3 regions of the Marinomonas foliarum genome follow, and region 2 is predicted to be linked to each of the others. Evidence: predicted binding sites of a transcription regulator. Region 2 holds the regulator's gene; each other region holds the start of a gene.
The links. Region 2 encodes PhoB, which activates phosphate uptake and scavenging genes when phosphate is short. Its sites were predicted from a motif close to TGTCATANNNNTGTCANA; they were not measured.

Region 1: the regulator PhoB is predicted to act here: its motif matches at 4,293-4,310, upstream of JSY38_RS14795 (inorganic phosphate transporter).
Region 3: the regulator PhoB is predicted to act here: its motif matches at 4,715-4,732, upstream of ugpB (sn-glycerol-3-phosphate ABC transporter substrate-binding protein UgpB).

The regions. Positions count from the first base shown of each region.
Region 1 is NZ_CP070273.1:3,173,936-3,180,521, forward strand. It holds gene JSY38_RS14780 (AraC family transcriptional regulator) at 1-824, opposite strand, end outside; gene exaC (acetaldehyde dehydrogenase ExaC) at 1,041-2,558, shown strand; gene JSY38_RS14790 (L-serine ammonia-lyase) at 2,880-4,262, shown strand; gene JSY38_RS14795 (inorganic phosphate transporter) at 4,567-6,141, shown strand.
Region 2 is NZ_CP070273.1:1,914,903-1,921,488, forward strand. It holds gene JSY38_RS08870 (HDOD domain-containing protein) at 1-810, shown strand, start outside; gene JSY38_RS08875 (chorismate--pyruvate lyase family protein) at 817-1,392, shown strand; gene ubiA (4-hydroxybenzoate octaprenyltransferase) at 1,389-2,243, shown strand; gene phoB (phosphate regulon transcriptional regulator PhoB) at 2,328-3,023, shown strand; gene phoR (phosphate regulon sensor histidine kinase PhoR) at 3,020-4,369, shown strand; gene JSY38_RS08895 (response regulator) at 4,437-5,279, opposite strand; gene cysZ (sulfate transporter CysZ) at 5,279-6,058, opposite strand; gene JSY38_RS08905 (peptide ABC transporter substrate-binding protein) at 6,379-6,586, shown strand, end outside.
Region 3 is NZ_CP070273.1:2,454,078-2,460,663, reverse strand. It holds gene JSY38_RS11355 (glycerophosphoryl diester phosphodiesterase) at 1-454, opposite strand, end outside; gene JSY38_RS11350 (sn-glycerol-3-phosphate import ATP-binding protein UgpC) at 462-1,529, opposite strand; gene ugpE (sn-glycerol-3-phosphate ABC transporter permease UgpE) at 1,532-2,380, opposite strand; gene ugpA (sn-glycerol-3-phosphate ABC transporter permease UgpA) at 2,377-3,255, opposite strand; gene ugpB (sn-glycerol-3-phosphate ABC transporter substrate-binding protein UgpB) at 3,354-4,655, opposite strand; gene JSY38_RS11330 (Hpt domain-containing protein) at 4,876-5,223, opposite strand; gene JSY38_RS11325 (ATP-binding protein) at 5,267-6,586, opposite strand, start outside.

The sequences.
Region 1 (6,586 bases), 1.3 Mb from region 2:
TAACTCACCTCTGTCACGGAGCATCTTTCTTGTAACCGTTCATAGGCGCGGCTCATTCTACGCTGGTGCTGATATTCTAATGGTGTACAACCAAGTTGACGTTTAAAGCTTTCGTAGAAGCGACTGCGACTCATGCACGCCATCTTAGCCAGCAAATTAATATTCATTTGTTGGGCGAGGTTTTGTTCAATCCATTGGATTACGCAGGTTAGGCCTGTTGCATCTGGCGAATGCTGCGTAAACCGCAATAGGGCATCTCTACCATGGTGCCTAATAATGCGAGTCACTAACTCACTGACACCAAAATCAACGAGTAAATCTCGGTCTGGATCATTGCGCAAAAAATGACTGGTAAGACGATCGATGACTTGCTGAGTGGCTTGAGTGTGCAAAGTATGTAGATGTTGGTTAGGGTCCAATACCACGTCAGACGGTAAAGACTCTACCATAATGTCATTCATGCGATCGCAAATTTGCGCGACTCGCTCTTGCGAAATAGCGATGGTGAGACAAGTGGTTGGGTTATGAAACTCGGCTTCGGGGAAGTCGATAAAGACTTCCTCCTTAGGTGCCAAGATGAAAGATTCATGGGGCAGGAAAGGTATATTGTCATGATCATTTGTGTGCATGACCTTTGCGCCTGTTACCATTCCACAATAAAGCAAGGAGTCGGCTTTTAAACCGACTTTTTGTGCTTGCTCATAGGTATCGTAGATACTCAATTCAGAGTGCGGCCCAGCAAAACACACACGGTTTTCGACCAGCTGAATCGGTGCGCGTTTATGTTGCAGTAATGTTTTCTCTGTCGAGATAGAACGACTCATTAACACACCTCTTTTATCTTCATATTGTTATTTTAATAGTGTGGCAAGGTGAATTCTCTTTTCCTCATCATCGCTCTTGCTTACTCAGGGGTCAATACAAAAGCAGAGCAGAAATGGATTGCCAGACAAGCTTCATGGACTCACAGGCAAGTTTTCTTGTTTCTTTCTTCCTACTCTTAGTCACAAGGTTAAAAACAATAACAATGGAGATACTTTATGATCTACGCACAACCTGGTACTAACGGTAGCCTTATTACATTTGAAGCCCAGTACGGTAATTTTATTGGCGGTGAATGGGTTGCTCCTGTGAAAGGCCAATATTTCGATAATATCAGTCCTGTTAATGGTGAAGTATTTTGTCGAATTCCTCGTTCTACTGAAGAAGATATTAATCTAGCTCTAGATGCGGCCCATGCTGCCCGAGCGGCTTGGGGAAAAACGTCCGTCACTAACCGCTCTAATATATTATTGAAAATTGCCGATCGTATTGAACAAAATCTAGAAGCGCTGGCGGTTGCCGAAACATGGGATAACGGTAAAGCGGTTCGTGAAACTCTGAACGCCGATATTCCTCTAGCCGCTGACCACTTTCGTTATTTTGCTGGTTGTTTACGTGCGCAAGAAGGTAGTACGGCTGAACTAGATGAACACACTGTGGCGTATCATTTTCACGAGCCATTAGGCGTTGTTGGTCAAATTATTCCTTGGAACTTTCCAATCTTGATGGCGGCATGGAAACTGGCTCCAGCGCTTGCGGCGGGTAACTGTGTGGTACTTAAACCAGCAGAGCAAACGCCAGCGTCTATTTTAGAGTTGATCAAGGTTATTCAAGATCTATTGCCACCAGGCGTACTCAATATCGTTAATGGTTACGGTAAAGAAGCGGGCGAAGCATTAGCGACTAGCAAGCGTATTGCCAAAATTGCCTTTACCGGTTCGACGCCAGTCGGCTCTCATATTCTGAAATGTGCAGCTGAAAATATCATTCCTTCTACGGTTGAGTTGGGCGGCAAATCGCCAAACATCTACTTTGCTGACGTCATGCAACATGAAGAAGCTTTTATTAGTAAGTGTGTGGAAGGTTTGGTGTTAGCTTTCTTTAACCAAGGGGAAGTGTGTACCTGCCCATCTCGCGCTTTGGTCCATGAATCGATTTATGACGAGTTTATGGCGCTTGTCATTGAGCGTACAAAAACGATTAAACGTGGTAATCCATTGGATACCGATGTGCAAGTGGGCGCTCAGGCATCCAAACAGCAATTTGATAAAATAATGAGCTACATGGACATTGGTAAAGCTGAGGGAGCAGAACTGCTAATTGGTGGCGGGATAGAATCCGTAGATGGCTTAGAGAAAGGCTTTTATGTTCAGCCAACCTTATTTAAAGGCTCTAACGACATGCGCATCTTCCAAGAAGAGATTTTTGGACCAGTGGTCAGTGTGACAACCTTTAAAGATGAAGCGGAAGCGCTTGCTATTGCTAATGACAGTGAGTTTGGTTTAGGGGCAGGGGTTTGGACAAGAGATACTAACCTTGCTTATCGTATGGGGCGTAACCTTGAAGCGGGTCGTGTTTGGATGAATTGTTATCACCAGTATCCGGCTCATTCCGCTTTTGGTGGGTATAAAAAATCGGGTGTTGGCCGTGAAACTCATAAAATCGCTCTAGAGCATTATCAACAAACGAAAAATATGTTGGTTAGCTACGATGTTAACCCGTTAGGTTTTTTCTAACCTAGCAAACGTTTAAGTTCTGGTGGCGGGATACAAATAGTCTGCATTTCTGTTTGTTGACAGTTTTGAGCTAAGCCAGTGTGTATATCTCACACTGGCTTTTTTTGTTTCCGCACATGTTTTTATTTTTCCTGTATTCGTACAACTAGCCTTGAAGCGTCATAAATTTGCCTCTTTACTGGATCTATCGCTATATAGAGGAAAAAACGGAGTTTCCGATTGGAAACTTTATCTAAGAAGTGATAATTTCGCCTTATTAGTAGTTCCTGTTATACAACTTAAATGTCGCACAAGAAACATTGGACGGCAGAGGAAAAAGCCATGGCAATCAGTTTATTTGACCTTTTTAAAGTAGGGATTGGTCCCTCTAGTTCCCATACTGTTGGCCCTATGATTGCGGCGAACCAGTTTGCTCATCAAATACAAAGCCTTAATCTAGAATCAAAAGTCAGTCGTTTGAAAATAGATTTATACGGCTCACTTGGTGCAACAGGTAAGGGGCATGGAACAGGCGTAGCTGTATTGATGGGGCTGGAAGGTGAACTGCCTGATCTGATTGACCCGAGCGGAGTTAGTGAGCGTGTTGAGGTTATTGAAGCCACATCGCAACTTAAGTTATTGGCACGACATTCTATCTCGATTAATGTTTCTACAGACCTTATTTATCATCGAGTTGATCGTCTAGATTTTCATGCAAATGGTATGGTGTTGGTTGCATTTGATGTTGATGGCAACACGCTTCATCAGGCGACTTTTTACTCTGTTGGTGGTGGTTTCATTGTTCAAGAAGACGAACATGGAAATGTGGCATTGGTTGAAGACACAACAAAACTTCCTCATGAGTTTCATAGTGCAGAGGAGCTCATAAAGCTTTGTCGAGACAATGACAAAACTATTTCTCAGATTATGATGGAGAATGAGCAACACTGGAGAACAGAAGAAGAAATAAAACAGGGTATTCTCTCGATCTGGTCTGTAATGAAAGCCTGCGTTCAAGAAGGCATTCGTAATGAAGGTATTTTACCTGGCGGTTTAAAAGTTAAGCGCAGAGCCGCAAGCCTTCATAGAGATTTAACCAGTAAAACACGTATGGATATGATAACCCCTTCTTTAGGGGCTATGGATTGGGTCAACCTTTATGCACTGGCAGTGAATGAGGAGAATGCGGCTGGTGGGCGTGTGGTTACTGCACCAACAAACGGTGCTGCTGGTATTATTCCTGCGGTTTTACATTATTACTGGGAGTTTTGTCCACGCTCTTGTGAAGAAGGCGTTATAGACTTCTTCCTTACTGCAGCGGCGATAGGTTTGTTATTTAAAGAGAATGCGTCTATTTCTGGTGCTGAAGTAGGCTGTCAGGGAGAAGTCGGCTCTGCTTGTGCTATGGCTGCGGCAGGGTTAGCCGCGGCAACAGGTGGCACACCAGAGCAAATAGAAAATGCTGCCGAAATCGGTATGGAGCACAATCTTGGACTGACATGCGATCCTATTGGTGGATTAGTGCAAGTGCCATGTATAGAGCGAAATGCAATGGGGTCGATAAAAGCAATCAATTCGGCAAGTATGGCGCTGCGTGGCGATGGCACACATTATGTGTCTCTTGATAAGGTCATTCGTACTATGCGAGATACGGGCAGAGACATGAATGATAAATACAAAGAAACCTCACGTGGTGGTTTAGCCGTGAATGTGATTGAGTGTTAATTCTTTATAAAATTCAATCTGTAACAAATCAGTCATATTTCTGTAGTATCTTTGCAATAAGTGCCTTTGGCGGGCACTTTTTTTTTGTCCTTTTTCGAGTCGTTATTATCAATAGGCTTAGGGGTTTTTATCTAAAGACTCCCAGTGTAGAATGACGCCGAATTTACATTTTACAGAAATGTGACGGGATGAATTGAGAGCCAAATTTATTTTGGATGCTAGGATAAGCATGTCGTTGATGGTTTTAGTTTAGCCTGAATGATCAGCGGTTTGGCATAGATTAATTATAGAAAGAAGAGCCCGTATGGATCTTACAAATAACCCAAAAGAAGATTCCACTTTACTGAGTGGTCATGAATTTGTTCGTGTATTAATTGCCTTGGCTTTTGTTTTGGCATCTGGTTTTTATGCTTCATCAAATGGTGTTGGGGTTTCTAATTTATCTATTTTAGCGATCGCTGCTGCAATTGGTGCCTACATGGCTGTCAATATCGGTGCTAACGATGTAGCTAATAACGTTGGGCCTGCTGTTGGCTCAAAAGCCTTGTCGATGACAGGGGCGATTTTGATAGCGGCGATTTTTGAAGCTGCAGGTGCTTTGATTGCTGGTGGTAACGTTGTTGGTACGATCAAGAATGGCATCATCAATCCTAACTCAATTGGCGACGCAGAGACCTTTATTTGGGTTATGATGGCGGCCTTATTGGCGGGCGCAATATGGCTAAACTTAGCGACTTACCTTGGTGCTCCTGTATCGACGACGCACTCCATTGTTGGTGGTGTACTGGGCGCAGGTATTGCTGCTGGCGGTTGGGATATCGCAAATTGGGATAAATTAATTGCGATTGTTGCTAGCTGGGTAATATCCCCTGTAATGGGCGGCGTGATTGCGGCGTTATTCTTAATGTACATTAAGCGTGCCATTACTTATAAAAGCGACATGATTGACTCCGCGAAGAAGGTTGTGCCTTTATTGGTTGGATTGATGGTTTGGGCGTTTTCTACTTACCTTATTCTAAAGGGGCTTAAGCGCCTTTGGAAACTAGACTTTATTACGGCTGCGATGATCGCTTTTGCCATTGCGCTAACTGTTTATTTCCTTGTTCGCCCTATGGTTGACAAAGCTGCATCCGCATTGAAGAACGACAAAGATGCAGTGAATAGCTTATTTACGCTGCCTCTTATAGTGTCTGCGGCATTGCTAAGTTTTGCTCATGGTGCAAACGATGTTGCCAATGCGATTGGGCCTCTTGCTGCAATTAATGATGCACTAATGACGGGTGCTGTTTCTAGTAAAGCATCTATTCCTATTTGGATCATGATGGTAGGCGGGATTGGTATTGCTGTTGGTCTTGCTCTATTTGGTCCAAAGCTGATCAAAACAGTGGGCTCAGAGATAACAGAGCTTGATAAAACTCGTGCTTTTTGTGTGGCTATGGCGGCTGCGATTACTGTGATTGTCGCTTCTCAACTTGGCTTACCAGTTAGTTCTACTCACATTGCGGTTGGTGGTATCTTTGGTGTTGGCTTCTTACGTGAGTATTTGAAACAATCTTATGAGAAAAAGCTGGCTTCTATTATTTCTCATTCTGAATCTGCTGGTCATGACGGCGAGCAAACACAAGAGTTTGTGAAACGTTTCAAGCTGGCTGATGTAGAAGAAAAGCGTGCGATATTGAAAGAATTGAAGGCGGCTCAGGCTTCATCTCCTATCTCATCTGCAGAGCGTAAAGGCTTGAAAAAAGCAACCAAGAAAGAGTTAGTGAAACGCTCTGCGTTATTGCGTATTGCTGCCGCGTGGGTAATTACAGTACCTGCTTCCGCAATATTGTCTGCAGCAATCTTCTATATGTTGCTTGGTTTTTCAGTTTCTCGATAGAAGAGCATTATGTACAAACAAAAAAAGATCAGTATTTCTGGTCTTTTTTTGTTTTCAAGAGAGGCATGGTGTTATATAAAATAGTATTGCTTGTCGAATTATTTAATAATGTCATGGTTTGGATCTGATAATAATCAGGTCTAAATTAATGCAAATACACGATGTACTTCAGTCTGTACTTAAAGAACTCAGTAGCATGGTGTGGCTAGAAGTCGCCAGATTGCTATAATGTGATGCGTGTTTTGTTACCGAGACGCGTTGGTTTGATAGACTTGATAAAATTTAGACGATGGTAAAGAGCGGTGATTGCATGAATTTTGTGTGCTCTTGTCGGCTATTAAAAAATGGTTCCGTGAATACCTCTAAAAAGATACGGCACGCCTCCAAAAATGGATACAGGATGTTGAAGAAGTTTGTTTTTAAAAAGGATGGGGCAAAGCTCGAG
Region 2 (6,586 bases):
TTAGAAATTCCGCCTTTGCCGGCATCATCTCATCGTATTATTCGCCTTTCTACGGACAAATCCGCGGGCACCGATGAGTTATGTGATGTCATCGCTCTCGACCCAAGTTTGGCTGCTCAAGTCATTAGCTGGGCATCCTCTCCTTACTATGGCGCACCAGGCTCTATAGAGTCTGTAGAGGATGCGATCATACGCGTTTTAGGCTATGACATGGTGATGAACTTAGCGCTTGGTTTATCAATGGGAAATGGCTTTCAAGCACCAGAAGATGGTCCACGTCACTATGAAGATTTTTGGCTCGATTCCGTATCAAATGCCGTATTAATGGAGTCTTTGGTAAAAGCCATGCCTCTGCAAAATCGCCCAAAACTTGGTCATGCTTACCTTGCTGGCTTATTACATAACTTTGGTTACTTGGGCATCAGTACGATTTTACCACCACATTTCTCCATTCTTTCACGTTACCAAGAAGCAAACGCGCACTTGCCCTCAGAACTGGTTGAGATGCAAATATTGCATTTCACCAAAGAACAGTTAGGTTCTTGGCTACTACGTTACTGGAGCCTACCGGATAACATTTGGATGGCGATTCGATACAGCAAAAAACCTCACTACTATGGGGAACACGCGATGTTAGCGAAATTACTGTTTGTCTCTAATCAGCTACGCCATAACAATCCAATAGAGCCTTCTGTGTTACTAGAAATTGGATTAACACTGGAAGAAGCAGAAGACTGCCGTAATGCGATTTATCAAAAATCCGCTGAACTGCATAAGATGGTCGCCTTAATCAATAAAATGAACACCTAACTTCAAATGACAAAGATGCATCAGGCAATAATGAATCCATCTGCCGCACAACAATTTGACTACCGCTGGTCTCCAGTACATCAAATTAATAAAATGAAAGTACCGCAAAAGCTTTGGCCTTGGTTGACCACTAAAGATTCTCTCACTGCGAAGTTACACTGCGTGGGAACATTAATTGTAGAAGTCCTCGAAGACGCCTGGGGAATTCCAACAGCAAGGGAACGAAAGCGCCTGAAGCTAGGACCAAGAGACGCAGCACGCATTCGTACTGTGCTACTCAAGGTCGATGGACAAGCCGTTATTTATGCTCGCTCGGTTATTCCTGCGAAGTCCTTGAAGGGACATTGGCGCCAAGTAAAACAATTACAAAACAAGCCATTAGGCGGCTATTTGTTCCAGCACAGAGCTCTCAAGCGAAGCGGTATCGAAGTCACACAATTACCAAAGCACATGTTCCCAAACCGACCTAATTCAGTGTGGGCACGGCGTTCTGTATTCCACCAATTTGGCCCGGGGATATTGGTTAATGAAGCTTTTTTTGATGAAATACACCAGCTAAAATCACCGTTTGGAATAGTATGAACAAGCTTAAAGACTACGCAGAATTAACACGATTCAACCGCCCTATTGGCTCTTTTTTACTAATGTGGCCAACATTATGGGCTTTATGGCTGGCGGCCGACGGCATGCCGCAATGGCATCTAGTGATTATTTTTGTCCTAGGTGTTTTTAGTATGCGTTCAGCGGGTTGCGTCATTAATGACTACGCTGATAGAAAAGTCGACGGCCATGTTGAACGAACTAAGAACCGCCCTCTACCGTCGGGTCGAGTGTCTGAAAAAGAAGCACTTCTCCTCTTTTGCGCTTTGTCTATTTTGAGTTTCATCTTGGTACTCTTTACAGACCTAAGAACGATTCTATTGTCGTTTGCTGGCTTGGGCCTTGCAGCTCTGTATCCGTTTATGAAGCGATACACGCATCTGCCGCAGTTGTTTCTTGGTTTGGCCTTTTCTTGGGCGATTCCTATGGCTTACAGCGCACAGGGAGGAGATTTGGCAGACCCTGAGCTATGGATGTTGTTTGTCGCCAACTGTTTTTGGACAATAGCCTACGACACCTATTATGCGATGACAGACCGTCCCGACGACCTAAAAGTCGGTATTAAATCGACAGCAATCTTATTTGGTCGCTATGATTTATTTGTTATTGTTTGCCTACAGGGGCTAACCTTATCTTTATTGACTTGGATTGGCCTACTCGCTGGACTACATTGGTTATACTTTGTGTCACTTGTTGTCTGTGTTGGTTTGTTTTATCAACAATTTAAACAAGCAAAAGAGCGCGATAGACAAGCTTGCTTTCGTTCTTTTTTAGACAACAACCGCATTGGGTACTGTGTCTTTATTGGCCTAGTACTAAGCTATTTTGTGTAATATGTGGCAAAGTTGTGACAATGTAATCGAATTGTCACAATTGGTCGCTTTAATGAAACCGTTCCTGAGATGAGGATGAATCCTGTGACCGGTAAAAAAGTATTAATTATTGATGACGAATCTTCCATACGCGAAATGATAGCCATAGCCCTTGAAATGGCGGGTTACGAGTATTTGGAAGCAGAAAATATCCAGCAAGCCCATGAAATCATTGTAGATCATCGACCAGACCTAGTGCTTGTCGATTGGATGATGCCAGGGGGCAGTGGCATTGAGCTGACACGTCGCTTGAAAAAAGACACGACGACGGCGGAAATTCCCGTCATTATTTTGACAGCGAAAAGTGAAGAAGATAATAAAATACAGGGCCTAGAAGTCGGTGCTGATGATTATATTACGAAACCTTTTTCACCAAGAGAGTTAGTTGCACGCCTAAAAGCCGTATTGCGTCGCGCAACACCACAAGGTGTTGATGAGCCTATTGAAATCGAAGGCCTAACGCTTGACCCAATCAGCCAACGCGTCACCATTGGTAGCCGTCCTTTGGAAATGGGGCCAACAGAATACCGTTTGCTCAAGTTCTTAATGACCCACCAAGAGCGCGCATACTCTAGAGCACAATTATTAGATCAAGTATGGGGCGGTAACGTTTACGTTGAAGAGCGTACAGTAGACGTTCACATTCGTCGCTTACGCAAAGCCATTGGCAGTACTCATGATTTCTTGATACAAACTGTACGAGGAACAGGTTACCGCTTTTCAGCAAAAAGGTCCGTATGAAAACCATTTGGCGAAACACCATTCTGAGTTGGCTAGCAGGGTTAGTTGCCTGTGTTGTCATCGGCCTAATCGTTGGGCAATTATTAGGTGTTTTGCTGCTGTATGTTTTGGGCTCTTTGTATTGGCAACTTTATCAGCTTTATCAGTTTCATAATTGGTTACGCTATTCGGGACGCGCAGCACCCCCAGAAGCCAGTGGTATTTGGGGTGACGTCTTTGACGCTGTCTATCGCCTACAGAAAAAGCAGCGCAAGTCTAAGCGCCGAATGCGCCAAGCCTTAACACGTATTGAAAGCTCGACCACCGCCTTGAAAGAAGGCGTGATCATGGCGGACAATCAAGGTAATTTAGAGTGGTGGAACAATTCCGCAGGGCATTTCCTTGGCTTAATTCGTCACACAGACCGTGGCCAAATCATAACCAACATCGTCCGCAACCCAGACTTCTTCCGTTACTTTAGTCAAAAGCGTTTTGGGGAACCTTTAATCATTAAGTCTCCCGCCAAAGACGGTGTCTATTTAGAAATTCAAACCACTTTATATGACAAAAATGACCACTTGATTTTTGTTCGTGATGTCACACGTTTGCACTTATTAGAGCAGATGCGCAAAGACTTTGTCGCCAATGCATCTCATGAATTAAAAACCCCACTTACCGTAATTAAAGGGTATTTAGAAACTCTCGACATGTTTCGAGACAGCTTACCTAGCAGTATGCAAAAAGGCATCGTCAATATGTCTGAGCAGTCTGAACGAATGGAACAGCTTATCGAAGATCTCTTGTTGCTTTCGCGTTTAGAAAGCAACGACAAACGTGAAGAAAATCAGTGGCATAAAATATCCAACATCATAAACTCCATCACTAATGCGATGGGACCAATCCTCAAAGATTCACACTCACTGTCTTTGCATATTCCAGAAGAGGCGCATTTATATGGCTCCTATAAAGAGCTTTACAGTGCGTTTTCGAACCTAATCGTCAACGCCATCAAGTATTCACCAGATGGTGGCGCCATTACAGTAAAGTGGGAATCAAGCGAATTTAACGGCGTGTTCTCGGTACAAGATAGTGGAATCGGGATTGACCCTCGATATATACCTAGACTCACAGAGCGTTTTTTCAGAGTGGACAAAGGTCGAGGCTCCAAAACAGGCGGCACTGGCTTAGGTCTGGCGATTGTGAAGCATGTATTATTGCATCATGAAGCTAAGTTACAGATTCGCAGCCAGCCAGGTTTTGGTAGTACTTTCTCGTGTCATTTCCCGGCTAACAGAATTAGGAATGATGCTGTAACAGCTGCTATTGCAATTACAACAGACGAAAGCAACGAGTCGCCAAGTGATTAATTAAACCCTCCTCACAGCTTCCCCCTTTACAAGGGGAGGCTGTGAGGAGGGTTTTGATAATGAAAGTTTATAAGCTTTCAAACAACTGACTAATAAAGGCCTCTTTTTCGCTGTCTTGGTCGATCAAACTTAAAATTACCGTCAAAAAAGTCGAGTCATGTTTCTTCTCAGTCGTTGCTACGGATTGTACATAATAATTTAAGCGATTCGTTACGCCTTTATGCTCCAAATCCAATACAGCCTGCCCCAATACTTGCGGCACGACATCGTCACTCTTAATGAACATGGTCGCTTCGGTCTTACTAAACTGGATAACCATACAACGAAACTGTTTGCCTTCGAAGCGCACTATGGTCGGGATTTTGACATCCTTTACTGACACAACGGGCGCATCGGGGTTGGTAAACTTGGTGGCTTTTACAGGAGCAGATTTACCCGCTCCCATGAGTACATCGAGTGATGCCGTGCTTACACCACCAGGAGAGGCAGATTCACGAGATTTCTGTGACGTCAGTTTCTTATCAAGCCCATGCTTCTTAGCTGCGGATATGACTTTGTTTGCTAATTGCTCACTAGAAAACGGCTTTCCAAGATAATCCGTTACGCCAGACTGAACAGCTTCCACCACATGGCTTTTATCACCACGACTCGTAATCATCACAAAGGGCACATCTTCTTTTTTGTATTTAGGCTGCTCTCGACACCATTTAAGCAGTTCAACCCCTGTCATTTCAGGCATTTCCCAATCACACAAAACAATATCGAACTGCGTTTTGGTCAGCATTTGCTGGGCTTTACGGCCATTTACCGCTTCTTCAATCTCGACTGCAGGAAACTGCTTACGCAATGTCCGCCGAATCAAATCACGAGTAAAAGAGGCATCATCAACAACCAATATTTTTAAAGACATCACAAGGTTCCATTAGTGCGATCTAACAAGGCAGAATAATCACCATGCTGTGATCTGAAAACCGAAATCCACAACAGCGTGGCCGCTACAACAGCAATCGGCATCATAAATAAATTTAAAAACGGAATGGTCAAAGACACCATAACAATCCCGCCAAACGTCCAACATAATAAAGGCTTAGCGCGCAATGCCATTCTCATATCATGGAATTTGACCTTATTATTATCAAACGCATAATCCATATATTGCAAAGACAGCATCCAAGCAGAAAATAACAACAGTAATACAGGCGCTATAACATTAACAAGAGGAATAAAAGACAATAAAAGCAACAGAATAAAGCGTGGTAAAAAGTACAGGATTTTCTGACACTCACGCTGCAAACTACGACCAACAATGGCCATAATGACACTCGTGGTTAGCACCTCATCAAAGACTTTACCCGTTTCTTTTTCTTCCACTTTTTCTGCTAGAAACGCCATAAATGGCGCCGCTAAAATATTAACCCCAACCGAAAAGCTGTAAAACAGCAGCACACTAATAATGGCACCGAAAATAAGATAAAACAGCCAATTCAGAAACGAAACCCACTCTGGTAAATACCCCATAGCGGAGTCCATTAAGGACTGAAAATAACTAAACGCCACCATATAAAGTAGTCCCATTAGCACAAAGTTTGCCAGTAGTGGAACCAATATAAACACTCTTAACTCTTTCGACAGAACCAAAGGGAATGCTTTGAAAAATGCCCCTGCGGCTTTAAATGGGTGAGTAATCACGATGGCGAATTAACCTTTTCATCTAGTTTATTTCAAGAACCACAGAGTACCACGAGGGCTTTCACGGCTCCACAACGCTATTAGCAATAAGCTCAACCCTTATGTCATTCAAGCACCTTTCGCGTTTTGTACCTCGTTTCCACAACTACTATTCAAAACTGACATTTATTAGACGCATGGGCTGATACGCAATTTCGATTGTGACCTTTTGTGAATTGGTGAACTATGAAACCGTAAGACGAATACGAACCAGTGCTGGTAAACGTCTGAATATAAAAAACGGCACACACAAAAGTTAACTCACAAGGGACACAATCAAAATGAAAAGAACCTTACTCGCCAGTGCCATCATGGCTACTTCTTTTTTCGCTCTGCAAGCTCAAGCTGCAGACGTACCTGCAGGCGTTGAATTAGCCGATAAACAAGAACTTGTTCGTGGTGGCGGTGCAGAACCTGCGACGCTTGATCCACAAAAAATGGAAGGCACACCTGGCTCGATTCGTTCAAAAGACTTGTTTGAAGGTCTAT
Region 3 (6,586 bases), 540 kb from region 2:
TGTCTTGCCAATGATCACGTAACATAGCTAATACAGAAGGCACAATATTTTCTACATCGGTGCTATCATGTTTAATCTCTAGATTCAGGCCCAGATTTAACGACTGAATGCATTCCAATGCCTCCAATAAAGTGGGCACTTTCTCACCAGTGAACTTGTCCGAGAACCAAGACCCGGCGTCCAATTCTGCCATATCCATTGGTCTTGCATCACGCGTTAAACCTGAACCATCAGTGCAACGATCAAGTGTGTCATCATGAAAAATAACCAAGCCACCTTCAGCAATTAAATACACGTCGATTTCCACCCACGTTGCACCCACATCAGCAGCCGCTCGGATAGACGCCAAGGTATTTTCAGGTGCCAATAGTGCAGCACCACGGTGCCCCATTACTTTTGTATCCAACACCTTGTCTTTCAAAATATAACCTTTTGAAACATCATTATTTTGCATTTTGTTCTCACAGTCTCTGTTGAGTTTTCTCGTCAAACAAATGCCAGTGTTGTGCTGGCGCCATTAACCACATAAGACTATTCACATCCGGCAAATGCGGTCCAGACAAACGCACTACCAAGGGTTCTCCATCACCTGATGCTGTTTCTATTTTACCGTGAATTAAGGTTTCCGCTCCCAGTGATTCTACCGCTTGGATACGCAAAGCGAAATCGGCATTGTGCTCATCACTCACTTCTAGATGCTCTGGGCGAATCCCCCAAACAATGCTTCCACGATGTTGATGGGACAAAGGCAGTGTTAAGGCGTCAGAAATTTTAATACCTTGCTCAGTCAAATTCGCATTGATCAAATTCATCGATGGCGAGCCAATAAACGCCGCCACAAAAGGCGTTGCCGGTTTATTGTATAAATCCATCGGCGTACCAATTTGCTCCGCCTTGCCTTTGTTTAAAACCACCAAGCGATCTGCCAAGGTCATCGCCTCAACTTGATCATGGGTCACATACAAGGTCGTGGTGCCTAATTTACGCTGCAACTGACGAATTTCGACACGCATCTGCACACGTAATTTTGCATCCAAGTTAGACAAGGGTTCATCAAACAAGAACACTTTCGGGTCACGAACCATGGCTCGCCCCATAGCAACACGTTGGCGCTGACCTCCAGACAATTGACGCGGCTTACGTTGCAGCAATTCCGTTAAGCCCAGCATCTGTGCTACATCACTGACTTTTTCTGCAATTTGATCCTTTGGCATGCCGCGGTTTTTCAGGCCGTAAGCCATGTTGTCGTACACCGACATATGCGGGTACAAGGCGTAATTCTGAAACACCATGGCGATGTCACGCTCTGCGGGTTCCTTCTCATTCATGCGCTCGCCACGGATGCGCAGTTCACCAGTAGAAATACTTTCCAGACCTGCCACCATGCGCAACAAGGTGGATTTACCACAACCAGAAGGGCCGACCAAAACAATAAATTCGCCTTCTTCAATCGTTAAATCGACGCTTGGAATAGCATGATAACCATTAGGGTAAGTCTTACCCACTTTTTCTAAAATAACGTCCGTCATTACTACTTCTCCGAATCCACTAAGCCTTTAACAAACAGCTTCTGCATGCCTATCACCACCGCAACTGGTGGCAACATCGCTAATAAGGTGGTTGCCATAATTTGGTTCCATGCGATATCACCATCGGTCACCGACAGCATGCGCTTAATACTCATCACCAAGGTGTAATAAGCGTCGTCCGTGGTGATCAACAAAGGCCATAAATATTGATTCCAACCATAAATAAACAAGATCACAAACAAGGCCGCGATATTAGTTCGAGACAGAGGCAACAAGATGTCAAAGAAGAAACGCCATGGCCCAGCACCGTCTATTCGCGCGGCTTCCACCAGCTCTCCCGGTATACTCAAGAAGCATTGGCGAAACAAAAAAGTCGCTGTTGCGCTGGCGATCAAAGGCAGAGTTAACCCCGTATAGCTATTGAGAAGATCCAGATTCGCTACCACCTCGTAGGTCGGCACAATCCGCACCTCAACTGGCAGCATCAAGGTCATAAAAATGATCCAAAAACACAAGTTACGAAACGGGAATCGAAAAAACACAATGGCGTAAGCCGATAACAAAGAAATGACGATTTTGCCGAAGGTAATGCCCAGTGCCATGATCAGAGAATTCAGCATCATAAACCAGACAGGCGTGTCCACACCGTTGCCCGCCTCTTCAAACAACACGGTTCCCCATGTTTCTACACCAGCATCACCAAACCACAGAGGGATATGCCCGACACCAAATGCCGAAGCAGGATGCGTCGACGCTACCAGAGCCATCCAAACAGGTAATGCCACCAAGCCGATCCCCACCAATAACGTGGCGTGGCTAGCAAAGGTTAACCAAGGTCGATTTTCGATCATGAGTACTGCACCTTCCGCTCAATAAAACGAAACTGAATAACGGTCATCAAACCAACAATCGCCATGAGCACAACCGATTGCGCAGCCGATCCACCCAGATCCAAACCAACAAAACCGTCATCAAACACCTTATAAACTAAGGTCGTGGTACTTTGTCCTGGGCCGCCTTTGGTGGTCGCATCGATTACACCGAAGGTTTCAAAGAAGGCGTATACAAGGTTAACAACTAACAAGAAAAACGTCGTCGGAGACAAAAGCGGAAAAACAATGGTCCAAAAGCGCTTAAACGGACTTGCACCATCAATCGCCGCCGCTTCAATAAGCGAGCGTGGCACGGCTTGCAAACCCGCAAGGAAAAATAAAAAGTTATAACTGATTTGCTTCCAAGTCGAAGCAATTACCACCAAGATCATCGCTTGGTTGCCATCAAGATAATGATTCCAGTCAACACCGGCCGACTTCAACCACAAGGCAATCGGCCCCATGCTCGGATCAAATAAAATCCACCACAACACACCCGCCAACACTGGCGCGACGGCATATGGCCAAATCAATAAGGTTTGATACGCTAGCTTGCCACGGATCACACGGTCCGCCATCACAGCTAAGAAAAGCGCCAACGACATGCCCACAATGGCAACAGAAAAACTGAACACCAAAGTGGTTAACATAGATTGGTAGTACAGAGGGTCGGTGAACAAATCGATAAAATTTTCCAAACCAATAAATTCACGACTCAAGCCAAAGGCGTCTTCTTGATAAAACGCTTGCTCTAAAGCTTGTTCAGCAGGCCAAAGGAAGAAAATCGCTGTGACCAACAACTGCGGCAACAACAATAGCCAAGGTAGGCCTTTTTGGGGAAAGGTAACTGTCATCGGACAATCCAAACAAAAGAGAACAACAAATAAAAAAACAAACTATCGTAGAAATATAAAGCGCCCTTACGTATAAAACATAAGGGCGCAGATTTTATTTACTTGTTCGCTTTTTCAAATCGACGAAGTTGCGCGTTACCACGTTCAACAGCCGTATTTAGTGCTGTTTGTGCATCAACCTTACCGCTCCAGACAGACTCTAAAGACTCATCGATGATGCCACGAATCTGTACAAAGTTACCAAAACGCAAACCTTTGGTATTGGCAGTTGGCGTGCCAGTCGTCATTTGGTTAACGCCTGTCTCTGTTCCAGGGTTCGCCTTGTAGAAGCCTTGCTCTTTGGTTAAATCGTAAGCCGCTTTAGTGATTGGCAGGTAACCAGAGAATTGATGCCAATCTGCTTGCACTGACGCTTTAGACAAGTAGCTTAGGAAAGAAGCAACACCTTTATATTCTTCTTTAGAGTGGCCTTGCAGCACCCATAAAGACGCACCACCAATAATGGTGTTAGAAGGCTGCTTAACTTTGCCTTCCCAGTATGGAAGTTCACTCACACCAAAGTCGAATGTTGCGTTACGTTTGATACCAGCGTAACCCGCAGAAGACTCAGTAAACATAGCGCATTCTTGGCTATAGAATTTAGCTGCGCCGTCATTGGTACGACCCGCATAACTAAAAATACCACTCTTTTGCCATTCACCCATTTTCTCTATATGAGCAACTTGCAAAGGACCATTGAATTTAAACTCTGTTCCCAACCCTGCAAAGCCGTTTTCCAGCGTTGCAAAAGGTACGTTATGACGAGCACTTAGGTTTTCCAACTGCACCCAAGATTGCCAAGCGGTCGTAAAGCCACAACTAACGCCAGACGCGAGCAGCTTCTTAGACACACTTTCTACTTCTTGCCATGTTTTAGGCGCTTGGCTGATGCCCGCTTTTTTGAATAAATCTTTGTTGTAATACAGAACAGGTGTGGAACTATTGAAAGGCATAGAAAGCATTTCGCCATCAGTGTTCGAGTAATAGCCTGTCACCGCACTCAAGTAAGCACTTTCATCAAATGCCTGACCAGAGTCTTTCATCAATTTATACACAGGATAAATCGCACCTTCGGCCGCCATCATGCTCGCGGTCCCCACCTCAAATACTTGAACAATGGCTGGCTGCTGTTTCGCCCGAAACGCCGCAATCGCTGACGTCATAGTCTCGGTATAGTTGCCTTTGTAGACAGGTTTTACCTCATAATCACTTTGTGAGTCATTAAAGGCTTTGGCGATTTCATTGACCTTTTCACCATTTGCACCACCCATTGCATGCCACCATTCTACTTGCGTGGCAGCAAAGGCCGAACTTGCCATAGATAAACCAACAACAACTGACGCTAACTTCAAATTATGCATTTCCGTGTTCCTCACAATGAGTTTTTATTAGAAAAGAAAGAACCACTATAGAAAGAAAATATTTCATTTTGATGATAGATAGGTTTCATTTGAAATACAACAAGCATTCAAATGAAACCAAAACGGAGGAAATACTCAAGACATAGCCAACAAAGACATTCAGTACAACCATATAAAAACGGCCATACCCATGAATATCGACAAAAAAATGAAGGGATAATTACTGTAAAACGTATTGGTTGAGCGCATAAACAAGCGCGTCGAATTCTTCTTTTAACATGCTATAACGAGATGAAAGAGTGTCGACGTTGCCCTGCTTCGACTGCATTTCCATTTCCACAATGAGCTTACAAAAACGGTTACCGGACACTTCTAGTGCCGCACCTTTCAAACGGTGCGACACCAATGAAAATTCGTCCCACTCTTGGTTAACAATATGCGCATGTAACATGTCCAATAAGCCTTTGGCTTCCTTAATGAACTCCGCTGCCACCAGAGCCATCAACTCCTGATTGCATGCTAAACGGTTACTGTAGTCAGTATTATCAAACACCTTTAGCTCAATCATTAGGAAGAACCTCAATATCTATGACCGTATTCATAATATCGCCTTAAGAAAGCCACTTTGTAAGAATCGCAGTTAACTTATCTTGTGAGATAGGTTTTGCAATATGGTCATTCATGCCTGCAGCAAAGCATTCGTCTTCATCGCCTTTCATAACATTGGCACTAAGAGCGACAATCGCAACATCTGACGGCGTTGCGCCGCCTGAAGACTGACGAATTACACGAGTTGCTTCATAGCCATCCATCACTGGCATCTGACAATCCATAAAGATCATATCAAACTTAGTAGTTTGGGCTTCTTCTACAGCTTTTTGTCCATCGCTGGCCACCACAACGTCAACGCCATACATATTTAATAGACCTCGAGCCACAATCTGATTGGTTAAATTATCTTCAGCTAACAAAACCTTGGCATTAAAGACAGGACGCCCTTCTGACGTGTTTTCCGTTTCTTTAACTGTCATAACCACCTCTCCTTCCAATACAGGTTTTATATTTTCTAATACTTTTAGCAAAGGCCGGATAAAGATAGGCTTGGTTAACCTATCAATATATTTCTCTTTCTCAGGCTCTGCATCAGAACGTCCATGCAATAAAATTTGCGACACTGTTTTAGCTATACAAAAGGTATCCCATGCTGTCACATCAACTTGGTTTCCTGCAGCCAGAGCATCGGTATCCAATAATACGCATTGACCAATTAACTCTCTTTCAGACAAGGCCTGCTCAAGGTTGCTATATGCATTGTGTGTAACACCAAGAGAGTCAAGTATCGCACTAACATACTCTCGCCCAGTGTCATTAATATACACTAACGTCATCTTAAATTGAGGCATTACCACCATTTCTTTGATAGGCGCAGAACGCGTTTCAAATGGCACACGGAACCAGAAGGTCGATCCCTTGCCTTCTGCCGATACCAAGCCAATTTCACCCGCCATCGCCTCGACAATTTCTTTGCTGATCGCCAAACCTAGTCCAGTACCACCAAACTTACGAGTCGTCGAACTGTCCGCTTGATTAAAGCGCTGGAACAATCGACGCTGACTCTCCTCAGACACACCGACACCAGTGTCTTCAACGCTAATACGTAACACCACATCCGCGTCGGATAGCGGCTCCACCTCAATACGTAAAGACACTTCACCAGCACTAGTGAATTTAATCGCATTGCCTAACAAATTCACCAACACCTGCTTGAGTCGTAACCGATCTCCGAACAAGGTTAATTCAGGAACCAACACCGCAGGCGAGTTTAGTACTATGCCTTTTTCCTCCGCCCTGAGAACAAAGATGTTGGTCACTTCTTCAATCAAATCAGGCAGTTCAAACTCGTGTTTCTCTAACACTAACCCGCCCATTTC